3 regions of the Brevibacillus sp. SAFN-007a genome follow, and region 3 is predicted to be linked to each of the others. Evidence: riboswitches for the same ligand, from Rfam matches in the RefSeq annotation. Region 3 holds a riboswitch; each other region holds the start of a gene.
What was found. A riboswitch is a leader RNA that binds a small molecule or an ion and turns the genes downstream of it on or off. The one in region 3 is predicted to bind cobalamin.
Positions count from the first base shown of each region.

Region 1: linked by a shared signal. The riboswitch ahead of ACTHO6_RS18245 (hypothetical protein) and the one ahead of ACTHO6_RS05860 (energy-coupling factor ABC transporter permease) in region 3 are both predicted to bind cobalamin.
Region 2: linked by a shared signal. The riboswitch ahead of ACTHO6_RS01185 (ABC transporter substrate-binding protein) and the one ahead of ACTHO6_RS05860 (energy-coupling factor ABC transporter permease) in region 3 are both predicted to bind cobalamin.

Region 1 covers NZ_JBQCKK010000022.1:927-11,147, forward strand. The annotation lists gene ACTHO6_RS18240 (hypothetical protein) at 50-829, opposite strand; cobalamin riboswitch at 1,439-1,645, shown strand; gene ACTHO6_RS18245 (hypothetical protein) at 1,777-2,295, shown strand; gene ACTHO6_RS18250 (hypothetical protein) at 2,324-2,794, shown strand; gene ACTHO6_RS18255 (CbtB domain-containing protein) at 2,829-2,975, shown strand; gene ACTHO6_RS18260 (ATP-binding protein) at 2,989-4,791, shown strand; gene ACTHO6_RS18265 (murein hydrolase activator EnvC family protein) at 4,983-6,179, shown strand; gene ACTHO6_RS18270 (FixH family protein) at 6,209-6,748, shown strand; gene ACTHO6_RS18275 (TVP38/TMEM64 family protein) at 6,869-7,450, shown strand; gene ACTHO6_RS18280 (TlpA family protein disulfide reductase) at 7,447-7,965, shown strand; gene ACTHO6_RS18285 (prolipoprotein diacylglyceryl transferase family protein) at 7,967-8,686, shown strand; gene lgt (prolipoprotein diacylglyceryl transferase) at 8,683-9,459, shown strand; gene ACTHO6_RS18295 (response regulator transcription factor) at 9,499-10,191, shown strand; gene ACTHO6_RS18300 (sensor histidine kinase) at 10,201-10,221, shown strand, end outside.
Region 2 covers NZ_JBQCKK010000001.1:233,861-244,081, forward strand. The annotation lists gene ACTHO6_RS01165 (ABC transporter substrate-binding protein) at 1-1,578, shown strand, start outside; gene ACTHO6_RS01170 (ABC transporter permease) at 1,683-2,693, shown strand; gene ACTHO6_RS01175 (ABC transporter permease) at 2,711-3,604, shown strand; gene ACTHO6_RS01180 (M24 family metallopeptidase) at 3,744-4,835, shown strand; cobalamin riboswitch at 4,852-5,058, shown strand; gene ACTHO6_RS01185 (ABC transporter substrate-binding protein) at 5,349-6,398, shown strand; gene ACTHO6_RS01190 (FecCD family ABC transporter permease) at 6,432-7,469, shown strand; gene ACTHO6_RS01195 (heme ABC transporter ATP-binding protein) at 7,466-8,272, shown strand; gene ACTHO6_RS01200 (methyltransferase domain-containing protein) at 8,269-9,297, shown strand; gene lepA (translation elongation factor 4) at 9,455-10,221, shown strand, end outside.
Region 3 covers NZ_JBQCKK010000003.1:114,054-124,274, reverse strand. The annotation lists gene ACTHO6_RS05880 (Ger(x)C family spore germination protein) at 1-636, opposite strand, end outside; gene ACTHO6_RS05875 (spore germination protein) at 633-2,015, opposite strand; gene ACTHO6_RS05870 (GerAB/ArcD/ProY family transporter) at 2,005-3,105, opposite strand; gene ACTHO6_RS05865 (quinone-dependent dihydroorotate dehydrogenase) at 3,250-4,341, shown strand; cobalamin riboswitch at 4,501-4,696, shown strand; gene ACTHO6_RS05860 (energy-coupling factor ABC transporter permease) at 4,840-5,604, shown strand; gene ACTHO6_RS05855 (energy-coupling factor ABC transporter substrate-binding protein) at 5,601-5,885, shown strand; gene cbiQ (cobalt ECF transporter T component CbiQ) at 5,882-6,673, shown strand; gene ACTHO6_RS05845 (energy-coupling factor ABC transporter ATP-binding protein) at 6,678-7,529, shown strand; gene ACTHO6_RS05840 (hypothetical protein) at 7,614-7,778, shown strand; gene ACTHO6_RS05835 (hypothetical protein) at 7,832-7,981, opposite strand; gene glnA (type I glutamate--ammonia ligase) at 8,557-9,975, opposite strand; gene ACTHO6_RS05825 (ketopantoate reductase family protein) at 10,203-10,221, shown strand, end outside.

The DNA of each region.
Region 1 (10,221 bases), on a different contig from region 3:
GCATAACATAAATTTTTACATAAAACAAAAAAGGGGGAATTCCCCTTTTTTAATCGAAAACAGCGAAGCAAACACCAATCGGTTTCCATGCTTCACCACTACCAAGATAGTTATCTGATCCGAAGGTCGCCTCATCATATACGTCAAAGTACTTGATTCTATAATACGGATAAGCAACCAGCTCTGTAAATCTTCCGTTCGTGTCTACCGTATTAGAATCTGTTACAGTATATTCACTTGTAACGTTAAACCCTACTCCAGCAGAAACAATTTCTGCACTGACCGAAACGTTTGCACTGAAGGTAGCCGCAACCTTTTCTGAAACTGTCAAAGTTAAGGTACCTTTGGAACCGCTTACTCTTTGAATTTCTTCAACGCCGCACGCATACGAAGTATCTGTCACAGTCACATAATCCGGTTTTAGATCTAAGTCCTGTGTGGTAACTTCGCCTTCACGATTGTTTTTGCCATCACGACTGTCTTTGTTGTATTGGTAGACTTTTTCGTCATTACTTTCTTCGAGAGGTACTCTAATTATCACACTTTTGGCCTTGAGTTTAGGGTCAGTTTTTTTTAATCCTGCTTTTTTAACAAACTCTTCCGGATTTTTAATAACAAACTCTTTATACCCTTTGTCTTTAAACACCTTAGCCTCGTACGCATCAGATGCTAAAAACTCATCGACACTCTTGCAGTTTTCAGAATCCTTCCCCTTTTTTGTTTCAACTGCATAACCTTTTTCGATTCCGCCTCCCAATAATACACTAAAAGTTAGAGTCATGATGCCAAGCAATGAAAAAGCTTTTTTGATTACTGCTTCTTTGATCATTGTTTCTACCTCCCAACATATACAAATTTACAAAATTATAACAAAATACTGGAAATATATTTGTCAATACTTAGAAATTATGGTTTTATAAGGAAAATATTTTGATTACTGCTATCCTCTTTTTATTTGAAACGATTACCGGACAGGGGCGATGGCTTTCTATACGAATCGAGACTTGAAAGTTTCGTGTCGAATCAGATTTCCGATAGTCAATTAGGATGGAGTCCTGATATAGTAATCATGTGTTAAAAAGCACGTTTGATTAAAGTGAGACAGGGAAGGTGTGTTGCTTTGGGGATTGTAGATTTGTCTAACTTAACTTGGGAACAGTTTTGGATTGGTGTTGCCTACCTTTTGACTACCGGTTCGCTTGCCAGTTTAGGAGTTGTTCGACTGTTTCAACAGTATACACGAACCTGAATCATGTTATTAGGAGCCGCTGGAGTTTGTACTGTCATATTCTTTGTGTTTATTTCCGATAACCATTTTAAGTTGGGGTAATAGTGATGCTACGGAAAAGACGATCACAGTGGAACGATGATCGTTTTATGATTTGTATTATACAAGTAACCTATAATGGACTATAATGTACATAGCTTGTTTGACAATTGAATATAGTGGAAAAAAGGTGAAACGCTGCAGCGTTTCTTAAAAGGGAAGAACGGTGCAAATCCGTCGCGGTCCCGCCACTGTTATTGGAGAGCACGCTTAGGTCACTGTGTCCTAACGGGAAGGCTTAAGCAAGCTGAATGTAGTTATTCAGCTACGTGCGTTTGATCCATGAGCCAGGAGACCTACCTTTTTTCTTGATCACAACAGTACCTACGAGGATAGGGAGGTGTGTATAGATGACGCTTGTTTTGTCGCGTCTATAGGCACTTTCTGCACATTTGTAGAAAGTGCTTTTTTGTTCGGGTTCGCCATCATAAGAAAAGGAGTAGAAAGACATGACGAAGGTGACTTTTCTAGGAATCATCGCTATCATTTTCGCTTTGATGTTTTCGAACTCACCTGTAACAGCCGGAGAATCGATAATCGCAAACGTACAGAATGAACAAGGGGGAGACGTACGCCCAGATTTGGATACCGCAGAGGTAGAACTTATGTTTGCCAATATCCAGAACGGTACTGCTCATATCTTCCTTCGTAGTCCTGAACGCAAATTCTTTTCGCCAACGGATTTTCCCATTGTGGAAGGAACGGATTTAATTGACGCGACTTTGCCGATAGAAAACGGGAAGGCAACCTTTCAGTACATGTTTCCCATTCGGGGCGATTATCATCTAAAAGTAGACGTAGTGGATGGTGAAGGAAAAGCTGCAGGAACTCACGAGCTTGTCATTACCATCAATGAGAATCCGGAAGAAGTAAAAAATGCTGTTATTTTTATTGCGATATTGGTTGCTTTTGGCTTTGTTGTCGGCTATGTCTTATCGAGAGGGAGGAAACGTGTCCATGCGGTTTAGGGTTGTACTCCTAGTTAGTGTACTGCTTATGTCAATGACAAGCTCCACTGTTTTTGCACATGGATCCGATCAAGGGGGTGGCGACCATCATGCTCGGGTCGGGGAACTGGCCTATTTTGAAGGGAAACTCGAAACGTCAGGTCAAGAAAGAGGCCCGTATGAAGTTCAGTTCCATGCGATCCGATTGGAGGACAAAGCCGAAATCATGTCAATGAAAAGCAGTTCCCCCGATGGATCATATAAATTTGCTATGCAATTCTTTGATGGAGCAGAACATGAGGTAACCATTTCGCTTGTCGATCCAGCCACAAAATCTATTCTTGCAGAGAAGAAAGTAACCGTAGAGGTAGAGGGGTTTCATCCTCCTTTTGCTTTTAAAGTCAAAACCATGGTGTTTCTACTGTCAGTTATCGCTTTTGGAATGGTTGTGGGGGTAAGTGTTACACGATGGGGAAAAACAAATCGAAAATGGAAGGGAGAGTACCCTGATGTCGCATAAGTTCGAACATGCAAAAAAATACAACGTGAAAAACATGTTCCTTTCTTTGCCGGCCCAGTTAGCCGCAGTTCTTTTTCTCGCCGGAATTGTCCTATATACCACCCTGTTCTCTGGTTATGCTCCCGTACACGATTCCCTTCATGAATTACGACATGCTCTGATGTTTATTCCATGCCATTAAGGTGGTAGAACCATTGAACACCGTCATTGTACAGCTTTTTTCAATGGCCATGCACAGGTTTGCTCATAGGCGACAAGTTAGATTGCTTGAACAAACGATTTCAATGTTCATTCGCTTATGGGAGAGGGATCCAGAGAGGTTGTTTGTCATCTTGATACAATTCAGTAAGGATTCACGCTGGGTGCTTCGCTACATAGCCGGAAGGGAACTCTATAGATTTTTGCAAGCTGGTGGAAAGAAGGCAGCGGAAATCTGGTTTACTCTGGCGGATGATGACAATTTGTATGTCCGAGAAGGGGCTGCAAAGGGTATTGTGGCAGCATCAGCCGTTAGCTTTGACGAAGTATGGTCCTTCTGGGAAAAAGCTTTCTCTCATCCTTCCGACAAGGTACGTCAAACGGCCGCCCTGACTTTTATCAAGCTTTGGGAAATTCCGTTTGTACGGGAGCGGCTTCTGTCTGTGTACTCTCATCTCCAATCTGATTCATCGGCAAAAGTAAACACAATCGTCAAGACACACATCGCCCCTCTGTTGGGAAAGAACGACAAACCTGTTGTGTTGACAAAACATTATGTCACTACGGAAGAGCTTCCTGTGCCCTCCAGGTTAATCGATCAAGTCATTGGACAAGAGCGGGCCGTAGACATTATCAAATTGGCCGCTCGACAAAAACGTTCGGTACTTCTTATTGGCGAGCCAGGCACAGGAAAAAGCATGCTGGCGAAGGCCATGTCTGAATTACTTCCCGCTTCTTCGTTGGAAGATATCATTGTGGAGTTGAACGAAGAGGAGAGAAATGTTCCACGAGTAAGAAGACTCCCGGCAGGTGAAGCGGAGAGAATTATTAAGCAACGGGAAAAGGATGTTTACACCAGTGTCTTAACTCTTCGTTGGATTGTAGGGTTTGCCTGTACTGTGTCTCTGTTTGTTTCTGTATTTTACTCCGTTACCCGAGATAATCCCATTTACATCATGGGTGGACTGTTTGCAATCCCATTGTTCTATTGGTTCGGGAAAACCATAAAAGCCAAATCCACAAGTCAATTGCCAAAATTCCTAGTAAACCATCGAAACACATCACGAGCTCCGTTCATTGATGCGACAGGACTCCACGCTGGGGCCTTACTCGGAGATGTACGTCATGACCCTTATCAATCCGGAGGATTAGAGGCGATGCCACATCACTTGGTTGAACCCGGTGCAATCCATTTGGCACACAATGGCGTACTTTTTATTGATGAAGTCTCCACTCTCTCGCTGGAATCCCAGCAGTCCCTGCTTACCGCTTTTCAGGAAAAGAAACTGAGCATCACAGGGCTTTCGCCGGGGTCAAGCGGAACAATGATTCGAACAGAACCTGTACCGTGTGACTTCCTGATGGTTCTGGCTGGTAATCTGTCGGACGTTGACAAAATTCATCCTGCTTTACGGTCAAGGATCCGCGGATACGGGTACGAAATCTACATGAAGACAACCATGGATGATACCGAAGAAAATCGCTATAAATTGACTCTGTTTGTAGCACAGGAAGTACGCAGGGACGGAAAAATCCCGCATTTCACCCGTGAAGCAGTCGAAGCTGTGATAAATAAAGCGAAGGAGATGTCCGGTTATCCAGATAAACTGACGACCCGTCTTCGAGAACTGGGAGGACTTATTCGTGCAGCAGGAGACATTGCTGTACAAGCAGATTCTCCCGTTGTTCTAGAGGAACATGTACAACAAGCACTAATCATCTGCAAGTCAATAGAAGAGCAAATGGATTCAAACCAGACATCCTCCTCCTCGTCGTTACAGGTCAGTTGCAAAGTGTAATTTCACAAACCCTTGGTCTTGTAGTAGGGAGACCAAGGGTTTTGTTTGTTTTCTTAACCTCCTTAAACTTTCGACCAGTAGAATCTATTTAAACTAATCAGCATTCCCCGAAATACCTCCATATTTTCTACACATCTTTTTCGTAAACTGTTCTTGTTCTATTAACTCTTTAATAACATTAGGAGTTACACATGAAAACAAGGGCATTTATTGCTGCACTAGCATTCTTCATTTCATGGAGCTTGATTCCGTACTCAGAAGGCTTAGCACAACAAGAGTCCGTTTCCAAGATTCAAAAGCAACTTGATGAAATTCGCGCTCAAAAGCGGAAGAAAGTCCAATCTATGAAAAACATTGATTCACAAATTCAGACGATACAAAAACAAAGCAAACAATTGGACGATGAGCTGATGGTGATTGACCTAAGAAGAAACGAGCTCCAAACCAAAATAGACCGTTTGGAAAATAGAATAGCACTGACAAAACAACAGATGGTGCAGATACATAAGGAACTGGATCAAGTTTCCAAACGGATTGCAAAACGGGAGTCGGTACTGCGGGCAAGAGTCAAAGCCATGTATGAGCAGGGATCGACAACCTATTTGGATGTAATTTTTGGTTCGAAGAGTTTTAGTGATTTTCTCCTTCGTTGGAAGATAATCCAAATGATTGTTGAACAAGACACAACAATATTGGAGGCTCACCAAAAAGACAAAGCGCTTCTCCGGCAACAGGAAGAAAAAATAAGAGCTTCGTTGTCGGTAATTGAGTCGTTGGTGGAAGAATCTGAGAATCTGAAGATCTCTCTTGATCAACAGTACAAAAAGAGTATGTTGGTAAAAGCAGCATTGAAAGAACAGCAGGCAAAACTCTCTGACATAAGGGAAGAGGAAGAACAAAACTTGCTGCAATTGATCACCGCTGAATCCAAAAAGATCGCGGAAACAAGACAAAAGAATAAGAACGTATACTCTAGTACTTATTCTGGAGGTCAACTTTTTCTCCCGTTGCCACCAAGCAGTTACCGTTTGACGTCTTCCTTTGGTTTAAGAAAAGATCCGATTACCGGGAAGTCGTCAGGGCATAATGGTCTTGATATGGCTGCTCCCAAAGGGACCGATATCTATGCCGCCGAAGACGGCGTTGTAACTGTCGCCAGTTATTTGCGCGGTTACGGAAACGTAATTGCTATCAAACATAATGAAGAAATCACCACGTTGTATGCTCACATCCGCGAAGGAGGCATTATGGTAAAAGTCGGGCAAACGGTAAAACGTGGTGAGAAAATTGCCGAGGTTGGTTCTACTGGGCGTTCTACAGGGAACCATCTCCATTTTACCGTTTACAAAAATGAGCAGGCCGTAGATCCCGACGGCTTTCTGAAGTAAGTAAGACATAAGAAGGAGGAAGTACCGAGTTGAGAATAAAGGCTATTTTGATTTGTATCGTTTTTTTATTTGTATGGACGATTACCATCCCAGGCGTGAAGGCAGATGTTGAAAACGGGTGGTATATAACCGGTATCTCGTATGATGGACCAATAATCGCACAAACGGATACCGTATTTTATGTTGGTGTCGTAGAGGCAAAGGTAAAGAATGGTGAGATGGGAGAACTCGAAAGTGCCACAGCAGTTACCGACGCACAAGTTACAGCAGTTTTCACGAAAGGCCAAGAAAAGATTGAGGCTACTCTTATTCATGAACAGAATGGCGAGTATAAGGGTGTAGTCGCATTGCCTACTGCCGGAGAATGGATCGTAAAAATAAAAGCCATCCGCGGTCACTCTGAACAAAGGCAAGTAAATCCAACCGATCAAAAATATGAGGCTGAATTCACAACCCCGTTAAAGGCTAAAGATCCGGAAAACAATTGGATGCCCGTGTATTTGTTCATACTCGTGTTTGTAGTAGCAGGAATATTGATGTTGATGTGGGTAAGAAAACGGAACCCATGACAACTAGGATGGCACGGATGATTCGTGACCATCTTTTTCTTTCCGGCGCTCCATAATTCCTACATATTTTGATTCTATACTTACCTTACAAGAAACGGATAGACGGGTTAGGAGGTCACTGTGGATTGGATTACAAACGTAGAAGCGATCGCGGAATGGTTACGGTCCTGGGGAGTGATCGCTATTGCAGGCAGTATACTGCTCAATGTGGTCATCAGTATAACGGGAGTGCTGCCTTCCATTTTTTTATCGGGAGCAAATGCAATCGTATTTGGTCTGATGGGAGGTTTTCTCGTTTCTTTGGTGGGTGAAGTGACGGGAGCAGTACTGGCATTCCAGCTCTATCGTTGGGGAGTAGGTAAGTCAAGAAAACTGAGGAAATGGTCGGAAAGCAATTGGGTACAAAGAGTCAACCAAGCTTCCCGGCTAAAGCAAATGGCAGGCATAGTCCTACTGCGGGTTAACCCCCTTTTGCCGTCCGGATTTGTCAACTTCGGTGCCTCTCTGACAAGGATATCTCTTTTGGATTTTCTGTTGGCTACATTGATCGGGAAAATTCCTTCCTTGGTTTTCGAGACGTTTGTTGGGCATGATATCGTATTTCTCTCGGAAAACAAATCCCGTTTGGCCGTATCGCTGATATTGGGAAGCCTTGTCTTCTTGATATTCTGGTCAAGACGTAAAAAGGGGGAGCATTTATGAAAAAAAGTATTGCGATTCTGTTTATTATCATGTTGGCGGTAATTGCCATCTACAACAATAACCAGACAAAAAACGGTTCACCTGACCAGATTCCCAAGATAGGATTTACAGCTCCTCATTTTTCACTGTCGTCACTGGATAACCAAACCTACCAAGTTGCCGGGAAACGCGATAAGCCGGTTATTCTGAACTTCTGGGCGTCCTGGTGTGGTCCCTGCCGGGAAGAGGTGCCATACTTAAAAGAGTTATACGAGAAGTACAAAGATCGTTTGGATTTCTACGCGATTAATCTTACAGCCAATGATGATGTTGAATCTGCAAAAGCGTTTGTAAAAGAATTTGGACTCTCGTTTCCTATTCTGCTGGATGAAACGGGTAAGATAGCAAATCTGTATCAGGTGATTTCCATTCCGACCACATACTTTATTAACACAAATGGCATCATCACACAAAAAATCATTGGTGCAACGGATCCTGGATCGTTTGAACAATACATGAAAGAGTTGGTTCGGTAACATGATGATTCGTTTATTACATCAGCTCACAAATGTCGAATGGCTTTCCATGACCTTTTCCGGATTGGTCGCTTATTTCGTGATATCGAGGCTGTTAAAAGGGGAACCGTCTCGAGAACCCATAACAGACGCTCTATTCAAAAGCGGTTTAATTGTTTTAGCCATTTGGAAGCTATCCCCACTCGTTTTACAGCCTACGTTGCTGTTGGACGAAACCTTGAACCTATTTAGTTTTTTGCTTTCCACCGGTACGGATCTAGGATTATACCTAGGTGTTGCTGCAGGAGTATGGTTTATAACCTACAAAATTCGAAAAGACAGCATACCGGCAGAAAAAATAACGGAAGTATTGCCATTCGGACTATTAAGTGGATTTGTGGTGTTTTTCCTTCTGAACCGAAGTGTCGGAACGGTGACTGAAATGCCCTGGGGAATAGCAGTTGATCAATCTTCGTACCGATATCATCCATTAGGTCTGTATCAACTCATTTTTGGAATTGCTAGTGGACTGTTGATGATATGGGCGAAAAGAAGAGGAAAGTCTGTATCATTTGGTTCATTTCTGTTGTACTTTAGTTTGTTTCAGATGACGTTGACATTCTTCCAGTATACAACACCATATTTTCTCGGTCTGTCTCTTCAGCAGCTTTTCTTCATTGTAGTTGCCGCTTTAAGCATTATATTCAACACGTATAAAAAAGAAGGGAAGGATATAACATGAAAGTCGTTCTGTTTTATCTTGGCGATTATCCAGTCCGTTCCTACGGACTCGTGGTCGTCCTAGCCATCCTCTTAGCTGTCGGGATCGCGCGATATCTGGCCAGAGATACCGTATATCGTGATCATATATCCCCGTTTGCAGTTACAGCGGTCATTTCTGCTTTAATCGGGGCAAGATTGTGGGAGGTTCTGTTTTTTCAATGGGCGTATTATTCGACTCACCCGCTGGAGATAATCGCAATTTGGAACGGTGGTTTATCTATACAGGGAGCGATTATCGGCGGTATTGCTTCCGCGATTTATTATACGTGGCGACATAAGTTGTCCTTTTGGGACTTTGTTGATACGTTGGCCCCTGCAGTTGTCTTTGGACAAGGAATAGGGCGGATTGCTTGTTTTTTGAATGGCGATGCATTTGGATCGCCGACCGGGAGTAATTTTGGAATCGTCTATCCGGAAGGGACGATTGCCTATGAACGCTACGGATCGCAACCGTTGTGGCCGGCTGAAATTTGGGAAGGACAATGGGATTTTATTATTTTTGGTATCTTGATCGCAATGAAAACAAAAAAACTTCCGAAAGGCATTCTCTTTGTTACGTACCAATCCCTGTACGCATTAGGCAGATTTGCTCTTGAATTTTTAAGAGGAGACACACCTAGGTATTTGCTCGACTGGACGGCTGCGCAATGGACTAGTTTCGCAATAATCGTATTGATGATAATGTTTGCCATCGCCATAGTTTTTCGTGAAAAAAGGGGCGACGTCTCGTAACGTATGAACGGGATAGAATGTAATAGGGAGGTGTCTTGAATGTCTTCCACTATACTCATTGTAGATGATGAACCACAGGTTCTTGAGATCCTCTCCTCATATTTAAAAAAGGACGGGTATCACGTCATAACATCAGAAAACGGGAAGGAAGCAATCGAGTTAGCATTAACATACCCTATTGGATTACTTGTTTTGGACCTGATGCTCCCAGATATTAACGGCGAAGAGGTATGTAAAGAGATCCGAAAACATTCTCGGGTTCCCATCTTGATGTTAACGGCGAAAAGCGGTGAATCAGACCGAATCAAAGGATTGGAACTTGGTGCAGACGATTATCTGGTAAAGCCATTTAGCCCACGTGAGTTAGTTGCTCGAGTTAGAGCCATTTTAAGGAGGAGCGGAGAATACCAAACGCTTAGTGATCACATCCAAATTGGTGAGTTGGCAATTTCACTAACCTACAAAACTGTCACGAAGAATGGGATACCTGTAGAATTAACTCCTAATGAATTTCGTTTACTCACAACATTAATCCGGCACCCTGGACGCACTTGGAGCAGGGAAGAACTAGTTTCGGAGGTTTTAGGGCTTGATTTTCATGGTAGTGATCGAACGATCGACACCCATGTCAAAAACCTGCGGCAAAAAATCGAGGATGATCCGAAACAACCTGTATATTTGAAGACCGTATACGGTTTAGGCTATCGGTTTGAGGATCCTACAAAGAATTGAGGGTAGCAGATGCGAAAAATTTGGGTCAAG
Region 2 (10,221 bases), on a different contig from region 3:
TCGCAAACGACACAAGGGCAGGCAGAACAGCCAAAAACAGAAACGCCGGCATCCGAGCCAGCGAAATCGGGCCCCAAGCAATTGATCGTGGGTCGCGGCGGCGACTCCGTAGGTCTCGATCCGATTGCCCAGACCGATGGCGAATCGTTCAAGGTGACGGAAAACATTTTCGACACCCTGGTCGGCTATGCGGAAGATAGCACAGAGGTAGTGCCTTCCCTGGCGGAGAAGTGGGAAATCTCGCCGGATGGACTGACGTACACGTTCCACCTGCGCAGCGGCGTGAAGTTCCACGACGGCACGGATTTCAATGCGGAAGCGGTCAAATGGAACTTCGAGCGCTGGAGCGACAAGAACCATCCGCAGCATAACAAGGAAGGCTTCGAATACTACAACGACATGTTCGGCGGCTACAAAGGCGACGAAACCCACGTCATCAAGAGTGTAGAAGCCGTTGACGCGCAAACGGTGAAATTCACCCTGAATCGCCCGCTTGCTCCGTTCATTCAAAACCTGGGCATGTCCTGCTTCGCCATTGCCTCTCCTAAAGCGGTGCAGGAGATGGGACCTGAGAAGTTCAACGAAAATCCGGTAGGAACCGGGCCGTTCAAGTTCAAAGAGTGGAAGCGCAACGACACGATTACGCTGGAGAAAAACCCGGACTATTGGAACGCTGGCTACCCTAAGCTCGACAAGCTGGTGTTCAAGGTCATTCCGGAAAATACCGCTCGTCTGACCGCGCTGACCTCCGGGGAGATCGACTTGATGGACGGCCTGAACCCGGATGACGCGGAAACGGTGAAAGGCAACAGCGATCTGCAACTGATCCTGCGTCCGTCCATGAACATCGGTTTTGTCGGCTTTAACGTCGAGAAAAAGCCGCTGGACAATCCGAAAGTTCGCGAAGCGCTCGCCTATGCGATCAACAAACCGGCGATCATCGAAGCGTTTTTCGCCGGACTGGGACAACCGGCTGTGAACCCGATGCCGCCTTCCATCTGGGGGCACAACAGCAACATCAAGGATCGTGAGTACAACATCGACAAGGCGAAGCAGCTTCTGGCGGAAGCCGGCTTCCCGAACGGCTTCAAAATCAAGTTCTGGGCGATGCCAGTTGCTCGTCCGTACATGCCGGATGGCGTGAAAATTGCCGAGGCCATTCAGCAAGATCTGAAAAAGATTGGCGTAGAAGCAGAAATCGTCACGATGGAATGGGCGGCGTATCTGGACAAAACCAAGGTAGGCGAGCAGGAAATGTTCCTCTTGGGCTGGACGGGCGACAACGGAGACCCGGACAACTTCCTGGCGACCTTGCTGGATAAAAACAACATCGGCGGCAACAACCGTACACGCTGGGCCAATGAAGAAGCGCACAAGCTCTTGATGGCAGCCCAGTCTGCAACGACGAAGGAAGAGCGTGAGAAGCTGTATCTGCAAGTGCAGGAAATCATTTTCAAGGACGTGCCGCTGGTGCCGCTGGCTCACTCTACGCCAGCGCTGGCAGCCAAGGCAAACGTAATCAACTACAAGCCGCATCCAAAAGGCTCCGAAAGCCTGGAGAAGGTTGACTTGAAGTAATATCCGCATGGATTCGATGAGCAAGCAGGGTAAGAGGAGCGACCCTCTTCTTGCCCTTTCTTTCTTCCTATTCCGTCATTATTTTTGGTAAGGAAAGCGAGGAGATGGCGTTGCTATCCTACAGCATCCGAAGAATTCTTATGCTCATCCCCGTTCTACTGGGCATGTCCATCGTCGTATTTTCCATCATACGCGCCATCCCAGGTGATCCGGCTCTGACCATATTGGGAGAGAAAGCAAGTCCAAAAGCGATTGAAGATTTACGGGAAGTTTTAGGGTTGAACAATCCGTGGTACGTGCAATATGTGGACTATTTGAAGCAAATTCTCACCGGAGATCTGGGGGTTTCCCTGCATTCCGGAGCCAGCATCACGCAAGAAATCGGCCCGTATTTGGCCGCCACCACTGAGCTGACGATTGTCAGCATGCTGTTCGCTGTCATCATCGGGGTGAACGCAGGAATCTTGTCCGCGTGGAAACAAAACTCTTGGTTTGACTACTGTGCGATGCTGATTGCCTTGATTGGTGTTTCCATGCCCATTTTTTGGCTAGGTTTGATGGAGCAGTGGTTCTTTGCGCAAGAACTGAAATGGCTGCCATCCGTTGGTCGCGACAATTCGCGTAATCCTGTAGAGGCCATTACGCACTTCTATATACTGGACACCATTATGGCTGGACGGTGGGATCAGCTGTGGGAGGTCATCAAGCATTTGATCCTGCCGGGAGTGGCTTTGGGGACGATTCCGATGGCGATTATCGCCCGGATTACCCGTTCGAGCATGCTGGAAGTGATGCGTGCCGATTACGTGCGGACCGCCCGGGCAAAAGGCTTGGCGCAGTTTTGGGTCGTGTACAAGCACGCGCTGAAAAATGCAATGATTCCCGTTCTCACGGTGATCGGCCTGCAAACCGGCTTGCTTTTGGGCGGAGCGGTGCTGACCGAAACGATTTTTGGCTGGCCGGGCGTCGGCCGCTACATTTTCACGGCGATTGGCAACCGGGACTATCCGGTGATTCAATCCGGTATCTTGGTGATCGCTACGATTTTTGTCTTGATTAATCTTCTGGTCGACCTTCTGTACGCTTATATCGATCCGCGCATTAAATACCGCTAGGGGAGGGACGATGAGACATGGCAGAGACACAAGTACAGACAGTATCCCTGAGAGTAAAAGAGGAAGAAGTTGTCTCTCCTTGGCGGGAAGCTTGGAGAGCGTTGCGCAAAAACAAGCTCGCGATGGCGGGGCTGGCGATCATTCTGTTTTTTGTGACAGTAGCCGTCTTTGCGCCAGTGATTGCTCCGTACCCGTACGATGAGGGAGAACTGGTGATGAAAAACAAGCCGCCGTCCGAGGAGCATTGGTTTGGGACGGATTACAACGGGCGGGATGTGTTCAGCCGCGTCGTTTACGGCGCACGCATCTCCTTGTGGGTCGGGACCTTCTCGGTGATCGGCTCCGTCGTGGCTGGCACGATTTTGGGTCTGTTGGCGGGCTTTTACGGCAGATGGATCGATACCGTCATCTCTCGCGTGTTTGATATTATGCTGGCGTTTCCGAGCATTCTATTGGCGATTGCGATCGTCGCCATCTTGGGGCCTTCCCTGCAAAATGCGCTGCTGGCCATTGCCATCATCAATATCCCGACCTTTGGGCGTCTCGTGCGTTCGCGCGTACTCAGCCTGAAGGAAGAGGAGTTCGTCATGGCGGCGCGCGCCATCGGGATGAAGGATTCGCGCATTCTCATGCAGCACATCTTGCCAAACAGCCTGGCGCCGATCATCGTGACAGGCACGATGGGGATTGCCACCGCGATTATTGAAGCGGCAGCGCTCGGCTTCCTGGGCCTCGGTGCCCAAGCGCCGGAGCCGGAGTGGGGCAAAATGCTCTCCGATTCCCGCCAGTACATTCAGAAGGCGCCGTGGACGGTCATTTTTCCGGGGCTGTCGATCATGCTGACCGTTCTCGGCTTTAACCTGATCGGAGACGGGATGCGGGATGCGCTTGACCCGCGGATGAAAAACTAGCGTGCGATCACAGGGGCAAAACGGGCAAACGGGGAAGGCAGTCCGTTTGCCTCTTTTTTTGTTCCGTCCCGCTCTTCTTTTTTGGGGAAAGAAATGGTATTCTCGAGGAAGAATCTTGTCGAAAGCGAAGGTGACGCAGGTGTATTTGGAGCGCATTTCGAAACTGCACAATTTTTTGACCAAGCAACAGCTCGACGCGGCAGTCATCACCTCTCCCAAGCACGTTTCCTATTTGACCGGCTTTTTTACCGATCCGCACGAACGGTTTATGGGGCTGATTGTTCCGGCCCAGGGCGACCCATCCCTGATCGTTCCCGCCCTTGACCGCGAAGCGGCACAAGCGGCTTCGACTGTTCAGACGATTCACACACATACGGATATTGAGAATCCGTACGAGCTGCTCAAGCGCGTATTGCCAGCGAACCTGAAGAAGCTGGGTATCGAAAAAAGCCACATGACCGTAGAGCGTTACGAGGCGATCGGACAAGTTGTCTGTGCAGAGAGCTACGTGGATGTGGAAGAGCCGCTCCGCGAAATGCGCCTGATGAAAACGCCGGATGAAGTGGCCCGTATAAAAAAGGCGGTACAATTGATTGAAGATACACTCCGCGAGACGCTGAAAACATTCCGAATCGGCCAGACCGAACAGGAAATCGTCGCGGAGCTGGAATACCAGATGAAGCGTCTGGGAGCGGACGGCCCGTCTTTTTCCACGATGGTTTTGGCGGGGGAAAAGTCGGCCTTGCCGCACGGAACACCTGGTTCGCGCAAGGTGCAGGAAGGCGATTTGCTCCTGTTTGACATCGGGGTAGCAGCGGACGGCTACGTTTCCGATATTACCCGTACGTTTGCGGTCGGCCAGATCAGCGAGCAACTGCGCGACATATACGAAACGGTGCTGGCAGCGAACGAGGCGGCGATTGCCGAGGTGCGTCCAGGGGTGACGTTTGCCCATCTCGACCAGACCGCGCGCGACGTTATTACTGCAAAAGGCTACGGCGACTATTTCATTCACCGTCTGGGGCACGGCCTCGGAATGGACGTGCACGAATATCCGTCCGTACATGGGCAAAACCAGGAAACGCTGCGCCCAGGCATGGTCTTCACGATTGAACCGGGGGTGTACGTGCCGGGAGTAGGCGGCGTGCGCATCGAGGACGATGTGGTGGTCACCGAAACGGGCGTGGACGTGCTGAGCCAGTTCCCGAAGACACTGACGGTGATCGGATAAGTTTTTCCCGATGACAATTGGATAGCAATCTGATGGTGCTGCCCGGAATCGCTTGGTTCCGCCAGCTTAAAAGGGAAGTCCGGTGAAAATCCGGCGCGGTCCCGCCACTGTAACGAGGAGTGTCCGGCCAAAAAGCCACTGTTTTTCGCGCGACGAAAAATGGGAAGGCGGCTGGGGACGATGATTCGTAAGCCAGGAGACCTGCCATGAGATGATGTGCAATCGACCCACGAGGATGGGACAGATGTGGAAGCAGACCAGGAACAGGCGCTGTAGCAGCGCTGATTCTATAGGTATGCCTGCGTATGTCGAGCACCTCCCGATTGGAAAACTGGGGGGTGCTTTTTTCTATGAACACCCCCGTGGCAGTCGAGGCTGGGAAAGGGGTGATGCAGCTGTCGAGTTGCCAAACAAGCAGGCTCTCTGTATAGTAAAGTTGTAATTCGTATTCATTACGATTTACATAACGCTTCATTTTCAGCATGCCAACAACAAAAGAAGAGGGGTTACCAGATGAGTGCAATCCGTATGAGAAAAAAAGCTTTCCACGCTTTCGGGATGGCTGCGCTGACAGCGATCCTGCTGCTTTTGTCCGCATGTGGCTCTACAGCACCTGCTGCGACCGAATCCACGGGGGCGAATGCTGGCTCGGAGCAAACGGCCCAGCCTGCTGCTGACAACAAGCCCGTCACGATTGTGACCAACGGAATCGAGATGACGTACCCGGAAGCGCCCAAACGCGCTGTCACGATGAACCAGCACGTAACCGAAGTCATGCTCGCGCTGGGTCTGGCTGACAAAATGGTCGGAACCGCGTACCTGGACGACCACATTTTGCCTGAGCTGAAAGCCGATTACGACAAGGTGCCTGTCCTGTCCGACAAGTATCCGACCAAAGAGGTGCTTTTGGCCGCAAACCCTGATTTCGTTTACGCAGGCTGGAAAAGCGCATTTGGCGACAAAGGCGTCGGCTCGATGGAGGATCTGGAAAAAATGGGGATCAAATCGTACCTGCAAGAGTCCTCGAACAAGCCGGGTCCGACGATTGACGACGTGTTCGCGGATATTCGAAACATCGGCCGCATTTTCCGTGTAGAAGACAGAGCGAACGAACTGATTGGCAAAATGAAAGCGGAAATCGAGCAAACCGTAAGCAAAATCGGCAAGGTGGACAAGCCGCTGAACGTATTCGTGTACGACAGCGGAGAAGACCAGCCGTTGACCGCTGCCAACAACTACATGACGGCCCTGATTCACGCGGCAGGCGGCAAAAACGTGTTCGACGACATTCAAAAAGGCTGGGCGACCGTCAGCTGGGAAGAAGTCGTGAACCGCAAGCCGGACGTCATCGTCGTGGTCGACTACGGCGACAAAACCATCGAGCAAAAACAAAACTTCCTGTTGTCCAAAAAGGAACTGGCTGACGTGCCAGCGATCCAGAACAAGCGTCTGATCGTGCTGCCGTTGTCCGCAGCGTCCGAAGGGGTCCGCGCCCCCATCGCGCTGAAAATTCTCGCGGAAGGTCTGTACCCGGATACATTCCAATTAAGAAGCGGCTGCTAAGAGAAGGAGGGAACGGCCCTGCACAAGATCAAGATGCCCTTCATCATCGTTGCCCTGCTGATCGGGCTTGTCGTCTCGATTACGTTTGCGGTGACACTCGGCTCGGTGGAAATCAAACCAGCGACGGTATGGAAAATTGCCTTGGCGAATCTCCCGCTGGTTCATCAATGGGTGGAAGTGGATTGGTCAAAAGGAGAACAGACCATTATCTGGGACATTCGGTTTCCCCGCGTCCTGCTGGGGGCTGTCGTCGGGGCCGGCCTGTCTGTTGTAGGGGTGGCGATCCAGTCTCTGGTTCGCAACTCCCTCGCAGATCCGTACATATTGGGAGTCTCCTCGGGCGCATCGGCCGGAGCGACGCTGGTCATTTTGTTCGGAGCATTCAGCATGTACGGACAATTCGCGCTTTCCTTCGGTGCGTTCACCGGATCGCTCGTCTCGATCCTGCTTATTTTTACCTTGTCCCGCATCGGCGGGCAAAACTCGACGGTGCGTCTGCTCATGGCCGGCATCGCGATATCCGCCATCCTGTCTGCGATCACCAGCCTGATTATTTTTTCTGCGCCCAACGAGCACGGCATCCGCTCTGTCCTGTTCTGGATGAGCGGCAGTCTGGCCGGAGGGAAGTGGGAGTATTTGACCATCCCGACGTTGATTGTCGTCATCTGTCTGCTTGTCCTGTTGACGCAATACCGTTCGCTCAATGCGATGCTGATGGGCGAAGAAGCGGCGGGGACGCTGGGCGTCAACACGGTGCGATTTCGCAAGCTGCTGCTCATCATGACCGCGCTTTTGACGGGCGTCATCGTCTCGATCAGCGGTTCCATCGGCTTTGTCGGCTTGATGATGCCGCATATCGTACGCGTCATCGTCGGCTCGGACCATCGGCGCGTCCTTCCTGTCAGCGCCTTGCTCGGGGCCATTTTCCTGATTTGGGCGGACGTGATCGCCCGGCTTGCGTTTGCGCCGGAAGAGCTGCCAATCGGGATTATCACGGCGCTGTGCGGCGGTCCGTTCTTTCTTTGGCTGATGATGCGCAGCTCATATTCTTTCGGAGGTAGCGGGCGATGAATCTGCATGTGGAGAACATTTCGATCGAGCTGGAGAAAAAAACGATTTTGCGCGACGTGAGCCTGACGGTTCGCTCCGGCGAATTTGTGGGGCTGATCGGGCCGAATGGCAGCGGAAAGTCCACCCTGCTCAAAAGCATTTACCGGGCGCTTGCGCCACGCAGCGGATTTATTTCCCTGGACGGGGCGGACGTGTACCAGCTTACCGCCCGGCAAAATGCGCAGCGCATGGCGGTCGTGCGCCAGGAGTCGTCCATCGAGTTTGATTTTACCGTCATGGAAATCGTCATGATGGGGCGCTCTCCCCATAAACGGCTGTTTCAAACCGATACCCCGGCGGACAGCCGCATCTGTGAGGAGGCGCTGGCGCGGGTCGGCATGCAGGCGTACGCCTCGCGCAGCTTTTTTTCCTTGTCTGGCGGAGAAAAGCAACGCGTGCTGATTGCAAGAGCGCTGGTCCAGCAAGCCGGGTTTCTCGTCCTGGACGAGCCGACCAACCATCTGGACGTCCGGTACCAGCTACAGGTGATGGATCTGGTCAAGACGCTCGGGATTACCGTGTTTTCCTCGCTGCATGATCTGAATATCGCCGCCATGTACTGCGATCGGCTGTACGTCATGCGCGACGGGGAACTGGTTGCTTCCGGCACGCCGGAAGAAGTGCTTGAACCCGCGTTGATTCGCGACGTTTTCGGGGTAGAGACAGAGGTGGTCACCCATCCGATCACGGGGAAAAAACACGTGTATTTCTTTTCGGAAGCCGTTCGCATCCAACCATCGCGACAGGAGGTCAAAGCACAATGAGCGTGTACAGTTGCCGCGTATGCAAGTTCCGCTATGACGAATGGATTGGCGATACGAAAAACGGCGTCCCGCCAAGGGTGCCTTTTTCGCATTTGGCAGGCTCGGTCTGTACGACCTGTGGGATGCAAGGGGAAGGGCGGCATGTGCGCCTTCCGGAGGCCACATACTCCGGATTGGAAGCCACCTATTACGACCAGTTTGCCGGAAAAGCGGGCATCGCGTTTTACCGCGACTGGCTGCTGCAAGAAGCAGCGCAAGCCCCGGTGTCCGTGCTGGAGCTTGGCGTAGGCACCGGGCGCATTGCCATTGAGCTGGCGCGCTGCGGCTTGTCCGTCTGCGGCGTGGACAACAGTCCTGACATGCTGGAGATCGCGACGAAAAAGAAGCGGCGCATGCTCAAGGACAACGAGGAGCTGCTTGAGCTGATCGAGCAAAATGTACAGGAGCTGCAGCTAGCTTCCCGCTTTACCCATGTGCTGCTGCCCGAAGGCATTTTTCAGCAGGCGACCTGTAGAGAGGAGCAGCGGCAGTTGCTTTCGGTCGTTACCCGGCATTTGACAGAAGGCGGAATCGTGGCGATTGACTTGCTCCTGCCGCCTGTGAACCGCACATGGTCGCTCATGCAGCGCAAGTTTGTGTTCCCGGACCGGATGGTGTACCAAAAAGTCGAGGGAGAAACGCTCATTGCCGAGCAAAAATTCCGCTATACGCTGACCTATGAGACGTTTGTGGAGCAGGTGGAGCAGCCGCGCTACCGAGTGGAGCGTGAGCTGGCGCTGCTTTTGCCGGGGGAGCTGGAGTTGCTCCTGGAATCTTCGGGCTACAAGGTCGTGCAAAGCAGGGAAAACGTCGTCTGTCACCACAGCCAGCCGCCAGCACAAACGGGAGAGTACGAGCCGGATCGCTGGCAGCACGGCGGCTATCCGTTTGCGGAACCGCCCGGCGCTCCAGGGGCGGCGACGCGCTGGACGATCATGGCCCAAAAAATATCCGCAGACGAGCCGACCCGATCGCGGTCATCCTAGTGCCCGAATCCTTTGCCGCTGACGAAAAACGTGACAAACGCCGTATTCTCTTTGGTTGCTCTTTCTATCACGCGTTTGTTATAATTACCGTTAGTGTATTTTTTCGAGCGCAATCTGGATGTTTGGATGGATTCGCGTGGGAGGGAACGAACAACACATGGATCGCCGTGAAAGACAAAAAAGGATTCGAAATTTTTCCATCATCGCCCACATTGACCATGGAAAGTCGACGCTGGCAGACCGGATTCTGGAGTTGACCGGCGCATTGACTGCACGTGAGATGGAAGCCCAGTTTCTGGATACGATGGAGCTGGAAAAAGAGCGCGGCATCACGATCAAACTGAATGCCGTGCGTTTGAACTATAAAGCAGAGGACGGAGAGGAGTACATTCTCCACCTGATTGACACGCCTGGACACGTAGACTTTACGTACGAGGTTTCCCGCAGTCTGGCTGCCTGTGAAGGGGCGATTCTCGTCGTGGACGCTGCGCAGGGGATCGAAGCCCAGACGCTTGCCAACGTCTATTTGGCGCTGGACAGCAACCTGGAGATCATTCCGGTCATCAACAAGATCGACCTGCCGAGCGCGGAGCCTGAGCGCGTGAAGCAAGAAGTCGAGGATGTCATCGGGCTGGACGCCAGCGAAGCCGTACTGACTTCTGCCAAAGCGGGCATCGGGATCAAGGAAGTGCTGGAGGCGGTTGTCCAAAAGGTGCCGGCTCCAGAGGGAGATCCGGACGCGCCGCTGCAAGCTTTGATTTTCGACTCGTACTTTGACGCGTACAGAGGGGTTATCGCTTCGATCCGCGTCGTGAACGGTACGCTTCGAAAAGGCATGAAAATCAAGATGATGGCGACAGGCAAGACGTTCGAGGTAACGGAAATCGGGACCTCTACGCCGCGCCAGACACCAGTGGAAGAGCT
Region 3 (10,221 bases):
AGGGACATAGTGGTTGTTCTCCTTCCAGGAACGCTCGTAGATCGCGATATTCGGGAGCAGAACCGTACTTGACGGCTCCCAAAAATCAGAGATGAAGCGAAAAAACTGGATCGGCTCGATAAAGGAGCGCTGCTGGTAGAGGTCCTTGGGCTGATGCAGCAGGGACGTCAACGGGGAGAAGCCGGACAGGGAATAGTTGCCAAGCACCTTGTCGAGGGGCTCCCGCGTGGCGAACACCCATTTTGTGTAGCGAATCAAACCGTAGCGGTTCAAAATGTCATGCGTGCTGATAATCCCCTTTTGCAGAATGCGCTCGTGAAACACAAGCGACGAGACAAACCCGAGAAAGAGCGGAATCTGCGAGTTTTTTTGCAGATTATCGTACGCGGACATCAGCGTCTTGCCTCTTCCGATTGAAATCGTGGCGGGTGGGGACTTGGGATAGCCGGCTGTCTCCTGTTTGGCTACGCTAGCCAGGTCGACTGACTGGGCGTAGAAGACGTATTCATTGTTGATAAAGTCCACGCCAATGGCCGACAAATAGCTGAGATCCTGAATCGATTTCTGGTCCCAGCACCCGCTGATGATACTTGTGGCCAACACAAGCAACGCGCAGGCTATCCGGGCGGCCTTCATTTTGCATCTCCGTCCTTCACCGATTTTGTCCGGAAAAAGTAGATCAACGGGCGGAACAGAACCTGGTACAAATTCCCAATGATATTGGACGAACCCATCAGCAGATAAGGTCTGCCGAACGAAGTCAAGGTGGACAAGTAATAAATAATCGCGATCATGCTGATGACGAACCCGTACATGCCGATGGTAGAGGACAGGATGAACACGAGAAAGCGGGCGGCCGTAGCTGCTCCGCTGAGCGCCTGGTTGACGAGCGTGAAGGAAGCGACGACAGTCAGGGAGCCGACGAACAGCATCGATGGAGAAGTCAGCCCGGCGCGAATCGAAGCGTCCCCGATAATCAGCGCCCCGACAAGCGCGAGTGTTTGCCCGACGTTTTTCGGCAGACGCGCTCCGGCCTCGCGCAGAAATTCAAAGATGAACAGAATCATAAAAAGCTCCATGGGAGCGGAAAAAGGCAAGCCTTTTCGCCCTTGGGTAATGGTGGCGAGCAGTTGAAACGGAAACTGCTCCACGTTATAAGCGGACAGGGCAATCCAGAATCCCGGAAGAAACGCGGCGATCCAAAAACCTCCGAGACGCAGCAAACGCTCCAGCCATACGTAAACGATCGGGTACTGATCGTCCTCCGGAGATTTAATCAGCTCCAAAAGCGAGACAGGAGCAATCAGGGCCAAGGGCGAGCCGTCGACCATCACGATGACTTTTCCTTGCAGCAGCATGTAAATGGCGAAGTCGGGCCGCCCTGTGTAATCCACCAGCGGAAACAGGGAGTTGCGGTTGTCGCTCAGCATTTTTTCCAGGAGAGCGCTGTTCAATATTTTTTTGCTGTCACAGGTGAGCAGGCGGTCGCGCATCATCTCGATCAGATCGGAAGGGGCGCTGTCTGTGAGGTACATCAGCGCGATCCGGCTGCGAGAGCGTGTGCCGAGAATAAATGGCTCATAGGCAAGCGTAATCGTTCGCAGGCGCTTGCGGATGAGCGCGACATTGGTAGACAAATCTTCCACGAAGCCGTCTCGCGGACCTTTGATCGAAATCTCTGTGTTGGCTTCTTCTGTGCCCCGTTGCGGACGATTGGAAATGTCCCAGGAAAACGGCGGCGATCCTCCCAAAAAGATGAGCAGATCTCCGGCGAAGAGCCGCTCTGCCCACAGCTCGGGATTGCCGTACAGCGGAATCAGCGGAAGGGAGCGCAAGTCTCCCGCGGTCAGGCAGCGCTCCAATTGGGGCAACGCCGTCTCCTGCAACAGCCGCACGTCGGCCAGACCTTCACAGTACAGCATGAGAATCGTCTGATCGTTCGGAGTGACCGTCCGCAAAAAGATGACATCCGCACAATGCGCGAATTGTTCTCGCAGCTCCTCTTCAAGGGTCATGGCTCGCATCCTCCAATCCGGTTGGTTTTCGCAGGGACAATAGGAGCAGGAAGAGCGTGACAGCTACCATAACGAGCAGGTACATCGGATAGTAGATCTTCGACAGGAAGTCGACGAACTGCATGTCGCTGTAGGGGAGGCTGGCGAGAACGATCATGCTGGCGCCGAGGGCGAACATGACATACGTTCGCTGTTTGTTTGTACGCAGGACCAAAAGCTCCCCAAGCAGCAGCAGACAAAGCGTAATGCGGATAAACGAGCCGGACAGCCATTGGAAAATCGAAAAAAACTCCATGTTCTCGATGTCTTTGCCGATCGTTAACAGCCGCCATTGTTCGAAGGCGGGAAAGCGCTGGCGTGTCGACTCTACAGGCCCGAATTCCGCGATGGCCCCCGTCAGCGGGCTGAGCGTCAGCATCAAGGTGATGGCGATCATGACGAGAAAGTGGATGAGACGCAGCGGCTTTCGCACGTGATGCTGCAAAAGCAATAGCAGGAACATCTCAGTAAAGCCTCCTCCCACGAAAACCATGGCGTGCAGGGTCGGGGCCATTCCGTTCTGGAACAGCGGCAAGAGCTGCGAGTAGTCTTTTTTGGGAATATTGCCGAATGCGATGAACATGCCGAGCAGCGAAACGATGGGCAGCAAAATCCCCGACGTAATGCCGACCGAGGCGATCCCGCCATAGGAGGCGAGAATGCACAAAAGCATCAGGGCAAGCGCCGTCACCCACTCGGGAGTCTGCGGCAAATAGTTCACGGTTGTCCATGTTTGGGTATCAACCAGATTGACGAGTGCCATCATGTACAGGCAGAACATGACGGGGGCGAGCAGCAGGAAGCGAACGGCTTTTCCGGACCGGAGCAAAAGCCATTGGGACAACGATTGCTGCTTGATCCGGCTGTTGATGAAAAACAGCGCATACGCCCAAAGACAAAAGGGGATGGTGCCAAAGATGACGCTCAGCCAGGCATCGCGCCCGGCTTTGCTGAGGAGCAGGGGGATAAGAGTAACATGGTTGGTGATTCCGATCGACAGCATCATCACCATAATCGCCTGGCCAATCCCGATTTTTCCATCTGCTTTCATGAACCAACGTCCCCCCGACTTGGTGGTTTTGTTAGGGTTTGTTTGCCCGGCTGGAAATATGTATCGCGTATAAAGGTTAGCCCACGATAAATCAAGTGTGGTATTCTACAATGAGGTGAAAATGGAGTAAGGAGTGTAACCGGGATGTACAAGCTTATCAGAAACTATCTGTTCCAGATGGATACGGAAGAGATTCATGAAAAAACGGTCGGTGCCCTGAAGCTGGTGGAAGACTCTGCTCCGGGAAAAAGCTTGCTGAGAATGATGTTCCAAGTGAAGGACGAACGGCTTGCGACAAAGCTGTGGGGACTGACGTTTCCCAATCCGGTCGGACTCGCCGCAGGTTTTGACAAAAACGCCGAGGTGTATCATGCGCTGGGGGCGTTAGGGTTCGGTTTTGTGGAAGTCGGGACGCTGACCCCGCAAGGACAGCCGGGCAATCCGAGGCCGCGCCTGTTCCGCTTGCCTGAGCACGAGGCGATCATCAACCGGATGGGCTTCAACAACCACGGTGCCTATCTGGCTTCGCAACACCTGGTCGATTACGCGTATTCCGATGTTCCGATCGGGATCAACATTGGGAAAAACAAAGTCACTCCCAACGAGGATGCGGCTTCCGACTATATCAAATGCCTGGACATGCTCTATTCGTACGGCCATTATTTCGTCATCAATATCAGCTCTCCGAATACGCCCAATCTTCGCGATTTGCAGGAAACCGAGAGCATGCGGCTGCTGGTGCGGGCGGTGCGCGAAAAAGCGGCCGAAATGGAAGCGCGCGGCATTCGGAAAAAACCGATTCTGCTCAAGGTAGCGCCTGATATGTCCGACGAGCAGATGCGCGACGTCGTGCAAGGTGCAGTGGAAGCGGGCATTTCCGGTATTATTGCCACCAACACAACGCTGTCGCGGGAAGCGGTTCAGGGGCATCGCTATGCCGAGGAAGCGGGAGGACTGAGCGGACGACCGCTGGCAGAACGCGCGACTGCCTGGGTAAAAGAAATGTACCAGGAAGTGGGCGACAAGGTGCCGATCATTGGCGTAGGGGGTATCTTCACAGGAGAAGATGCGTACGCGAAAATCCGCGCGGGCGCAAGTCTCGTCCAGGTCTATACCGGAATGATTTATCAAGGCCCTGGTATCTCCAGACAAATCAACAAAAAGCTGCTGAAGCTTTTGAAGCAGGACGGCTTTTCCCATATCAGCGAGGCGGTCGGCGTTGACGCCAAGGCGTAAAGGATGGGGAAGCTGCGCTTATACGAAAACCGATGACTTTCGCAAGATAGCGGGTCATCGGTTTTTCTTTTTCGCGGCTAGGCGCCACTGATTCTATTCTTCCGCTTTTTTCCTTGATTCTGTATAATAATGTGGGACAAGCATGAACTGTCTAACAATTGCATATTGTCGGCGATAGGTGCCTTTATGCAAGCGGCATAAAGGGTAACAGGGAATCGGGTGAAAGTCCCGAGCGGTCCCGCCACTGTAATCAGGGAGTTCTCTTTGAGACAAAGCCACTCATGTTCCAGATGGGGAAGGCCAAAGAGCGCGATGAGCTGAAAGCCAGGAGACCTACCTATCGGCCACACCCAGAAATGCCTTCGCGGAAAGGAGCGGTGAATACGAAGCAATCTGACTGTGCCAACGGTCTGTTGTTTTGGTGCGCATACCTCGTCTGCTGCCGGATGAGGTTTTTTTCGTTGGTGAAAAAAGAACAGCAAAGGAGGAGGAAATGTCTTGAATCGGTCACGTTTTGTATCGACTTGTCTGTTGATAGCAGGCTTTGTCCTGTATTTTCTTGTAAATGAACCGCAGACGACTTACGCGATGCACATTATGGAAGGGTATTTGCCCCTGTCGTGGGCGCTGTTTTGGTGGGTTGTCTTTCTTCCGTTCTTTATTCTCGGCATTCGTTCCTTGAACCAAATCGTCAAAGAGCATCCGCACATGAAGCTCTTGATCGGCGTATCCGGCGCGTTTGCCTTTGTGCTGTCCGCTCTGAAAATTCCTTCGGTGACAGGCAGCAGCTCCCATCCGACGGGAACCGGGCTGGGCGCGATCATGTTTGGTCCGTGGGTCATGTCTGTGCTCGGCAGCCTGGTGCTGCTGTTCCAGGCGCTGCTTTTGGCGCATGGAGGGCTGACGACGCTCGGAGCCAATGCGGTGTCCATGGCGGTGGTGGGGCCGCTGGTAGCCTACGGCGTCTACCGCCTGATCGTACGCGCAAACGGCGGACAGCGTTTGGCGGTATTTGCTGCCGCTGCGCTGGCTGACCTGGCGACCTATGTCGTGACCTCTATGCAGCTGGCTTTGGCCTTTCCGGCTGAGTCCGGAGGGGTTTTGGCATCGTTTGCGAAATTCGCAGGGATTTTTGCCATCACGCAGGTTCCGTTGGCGATCAGCGAGGGGCTGTTGACCGTGCTCGTCTGGAACTGGCTACAGTCTTACAACGCGAAAGAGCTGGCGCAACTTCGCCTGCTGAAACGGGAGGAATCGCTGTGAAAAAAGGGATGAACTGGCTGCTGCTTTTGGGCGTGGTCGTGCTGGCGGTTGTGCCGTTACTGTTGGTGCAGGACTCGGAGTTCGGGGGAGCGGACGGAGCGGCTGAGGAAGCGATCAAGGAAATCGCACCGGATTACGAGCCTTGGTTTGAGCCACTGCTGGAGCCGCCGGGCGGCGAAACAGAGAGCTTGCTGTTCGCCGTGCAGGCGGCGCTCGGAGCGGGCGTCGTCGGCTATGCCATGGGCTTGTACAAGGGTCGGCTGGACAAGCATAAAAAATGAATGGGCAAAAGCTTGATTCGCTTTCCTATCAAAATCGGCTGCGAGGTTTGCCGCCCGAGCACAAGCTCCTGCTCGCGGGCGTACTGATGGTGCTCGTTTTGACGGGACATGTATGGGTGCAGATGGCGATTTGCCTCTGGATGGGCGTATGGGTGACCGTATATGCCCGTATTCCCGTCCGTTTCTATTGTGGATTCTTCATCCTGTCTCTTTCGTTTTTTGTTCTGGGTCTTCCGGCGTTGGTGCTGGAAGCGGCGAGGATAGAGACGGCCACCGCGGTCCGGGCCGCTGCGGCGTGGCAGGTGGGGCCATACCTGGTCTACGTTCCCGTAAGCGCCAGCGGCAAGGTGTGGGTGCTGTTTTGGCGGACGATGGCCAGTCTCGCCTGTTTTGCCTTTGTCTTGTTTACCGTGCCGTTCACCGAGATTTTGCAAGTGCTGCGCAAGCTTAGGCTGCCGGTTATCGTGACGGATTTGCTGATGATTATGTACCGCTTTATTTTCGTGCTGCTCGGCGTCTCGCATCAGCTCTGGATTGCCCGGCGCGCGCGTGGCGGGCACTCTGGGTTCCGGTCGATGCTGCGCGACGTCAGCGGACTGGCCGCCCAGCTGTTCGTCAGGTCTATGCGCCAGTACGATGCGCTGTACAAAGGGATGGCAGCGAGAGGCTTCGGGGAAAGCCTGCGGGTGCTGTCCTTGCACACTCATGCTCGCTCCAGCCGATATGAAGCAGAATCCATCGCAGGCTGCATGTTGCTGATTTTGCTGGAGTGGTGGACAGGAGGATAACGCGTTGACATCATGGCTGTTGGAATTTGTTGATTTGCACTACGCCTATCCAGGCGGTCTTGGCCCTGTCCTGAGAGGATTGTCCCTGGGCATTCCGGAGGGAAAAAAATGCGCGCTGCTCGGGCGAAACGGCTGTGGCAAGTCCACTTTGTTTTTGCACGGAAATGGGATCATCCAGCCGCAGCGAGGACAAGTGCTGTGGAGAGGGACCCCGCTCAGCTACAAACGGGCGGCCTTGCAGGAGATGACGCAAAAAGTCGGGCTGGTCTTCCAGGACCCGGAGCAGCAACTGATTGCCGGCACGGTGGCCGAGGATGTTTCCTACGGACTGTGCAACCGGAACGTGCCTGACGACGTCATCCGCGAGAAGGTACGGGCTGTCCTGGATGCGTTTGGCTTGACAGAGCTTGCGGACGTTCCGATCCATCATCTCAGCCTGGGACAAAAGCGGCGTCTCGCCCTCGCCGGAGTCATGGTGCTTGCGCCGGAGCTGCTGCTATTGGATGAGCCTACGGCCTACCTCGACCGTTACCAGACCAAACAACTGCTGCGCGAGCTCGATGCCATCCACCAAAGCGGCACAACCGTGTTGATGGCTACCCACGATATGGACATCGCTTTCGAATGGGCGGAGTGGATTTGCGTGATGGAGGAAGGAAGACTGGTATTTGCCGGAGAGCCCCAGGAGGCGCTGGCGCGAAAAGAAATGCTGGAAAGCCTGCATTTGGGCCTGCCGCTGATCGCCGAGATATGGGAAGCGTTGCCGCCTGAATGGAGACGGGGAGCGGGCGAGCGGATTCCTTGTTCGCTGGAGGAAGTAAAAAAACGCCTGGCCGGACAGGCTGTTCTCCGGTAGAGGCAGGCAAGCGGTCGTCCCGGCGTGCATGCCAACGGTTATTTTGGGGTATCTTAACCTCAAAATTCCTCTGGAGGTATCGCGATGGAACACGACTCCTTGATGAGCTCAGGGCTTGCTGGCGAGGAGCAAACGGAAATCCCCGGCAAAGTCAAAGACCAGCTCATGTTCAATGTCCTGGAAAAAGAAATGACAAACGCAGAAAAGGAAAAAAAGGCGAAGGACGAGTATCTGACGGGAAAGTCGTAGTCCGCGCCAAAAGCCCTTCTCGGCCTGCACAAGACGAGAAGGGCTGTTCCTTTTTATTTGTCTTTCTTTTCTGCTTTTTCTTTTTCTTCCTTTTCCTGTCGATCTTTCAGGATGGACAAAAAGGCCAAAAAATCGCCCAACAGGACCAGAACGGCCGCCATCAACGCCAGATCTTCCGCAGAAAAACCATTGTTCTGCTTCATTTTCCAGCCTCATTTCCGTAGGATATCCGCCCTTGCATCTTATGCTTGGGTGTCTGGGACCGTCACGCTTTCCGCTAGCCCTGCCGCTTGTGACACAACGTGAAGCAGTCCCTCCGCATCTTCGCGCAAGCTGCTTAGGACGGATAAACGGGTTACGTCCGATGGGGGCGGTCTGGAGACGCCAAAAATCGCCGCGGGTCATGCGGGCAAAAAAAAGACACCGCCCGCATGTTGCGTTCGGACGGTATCAGGCTCCCCTTACCTAAAAGAAGCGGCGACAGCGACGACGACGGCAACCACAGCCGAAGCGACGACGACGACCGCAGCCACAGCGGCGGCGAAAGAAACAGGACATGACTCCACCTCCTCCTTTTGTTGCATACTCTATGTGTACGCAAGGCTAGTCGAAGTGATTGGACGAACCTTCATGGCCATGTAACACGATTCTTCTTGATGATGCGCCTGTTCGCCAGTGTTCGTAGGTGGATGTCTGTAGAGAGGCCAGAGCCAACAAGATCAGACAAAAGAAAAACTGCCGACAGTTGCTTCGTCGGCAGTTTGATTTTTTTCTAGGCTTACAGATCGTAATACAACTCAAACTCTTTCGGATTCACAGTCCGCTCCACTTGTTGAATATCTCCGCGTTTTAAGGCAATCCAGTTTTCGATGACTTCCTTGTTGAAGACGCCGCCTTCGAGCAGGAAAGCGTGGTCTTGTTCGAGGGCTGTCAGAGCTTCCTCCAGGGAGCCGGGAGCGCGCTTGATTTCATGCTTTTCCGCGTCGGACAGATCGTAAATGTTGCGATCCAGCGGGCCGTAGCCGAGCTCACGCGGGTCGAGCTTGCGCTTGATGCCGTCCAGGCCAGCCATCAGCATGGCAGCGAAGGCCAGGTAAGGGTTCGCGGTGGAGTCTGGCGTGCGGAATTCGATCCGGGACGCTTTTGGCGTTACAGCGGCGACAGGAATCCGTACGGCAGCAGAGCGGTTTCCTTTGGAGAAAACCAGATTGACAGGCGCTTCGTAGCCTGGAACCAGACGTTTGAACGAGTTGGTGCTCGGGTTGGTCAGCGCGATCAGGGCAGGAGCGTGGTGCAAAATGCCGCCGATGTAGTGGAGCGCTGTCTCGCTCAGGTTGGCGTAGCCGCCTTGTTCATAGAACAGCGGAGTATCGCCGTTGAACAGACTTTGGTGAACGTGCATGCCGGAACCGTTGTCTCCAACGATTGGCTTCGGCATGAAGGTCGCTGTTTTGCCGTGTTTTGCCGCTACGTTGCGCACAATGTATTTGAACAAAAGCAGGTTGTCTGCGGTGCGAGTCAAGGTGTCGAAGCGGAAGTTGATCTCGCCTTGACCGGCAGTCGCTACTTCGTGGTGATGACGTTCTACGTGCAGCCCGGCTTTGGTCATCAGGGTACACATTTCGTTGCGGATGTCCATTTGCGAATCAGTTGGCTGTACAGGGAAGTACCCGCCTTTGTTGCGCACTTTGTAGCCCAGGTTGTGTCCTTCTTTTCCGGTATTCCAGAACGCTTCCTCGGAGTCGATGTGGAAGTAGGAGCCGGACGGACCGGAGTCGTAGCGCACGCTGTCGAACAGGAAAAATTCCGCTTCCGGTCCGAAGTAAGCAGCGGTAGCCAGTCCGGTTTGTTGCAGATACGCCTCTGCCTTGAGGGCAATGCTGCGCGGGTCGCGTGTGTATGGGGTGTTGTCCGGATTGACAATGTTGCAGAGGATGTTCATGGTTTTGGCTTCCACGAACGGATCGAGAAATGCGGTGGAAGGATCAGGCATGGCGACCATGTCGCTCTCTTCGATGGATTTGTAGCCGATGAGGCTGGAGCCGTCGAAGGCAACGCCGTTGCGGAAGGTGCCTTCATCTACTGCGTAAGCAGGGATGGTAACATGGTGCTGACGACCGAGCAAATCGACAATGCGGAAGTCCACATATTCTACTTTTTCTGCCTCGATGGTGGACAAGACCGTTTTCATATCCAAAACAACCCACTCCATTCGCGAAATATTTTCGTATTTGAATATTAATCGTTCGTGTTTTAGTGAATTTCTATATTTCGAATTATAGCTACAACAGACAATGTTCGTCAAGAGGTTTTCTTACTCCAAATGTTAGTTTTTCTAACATGATATTGTGGGGTTCAGAAATTGGTTCCCATTCTGTAGAATATAGACGAACGATTATGAATACATGCGGAGGCGATCGTTGGATGAAGGTACTGGTTCTTG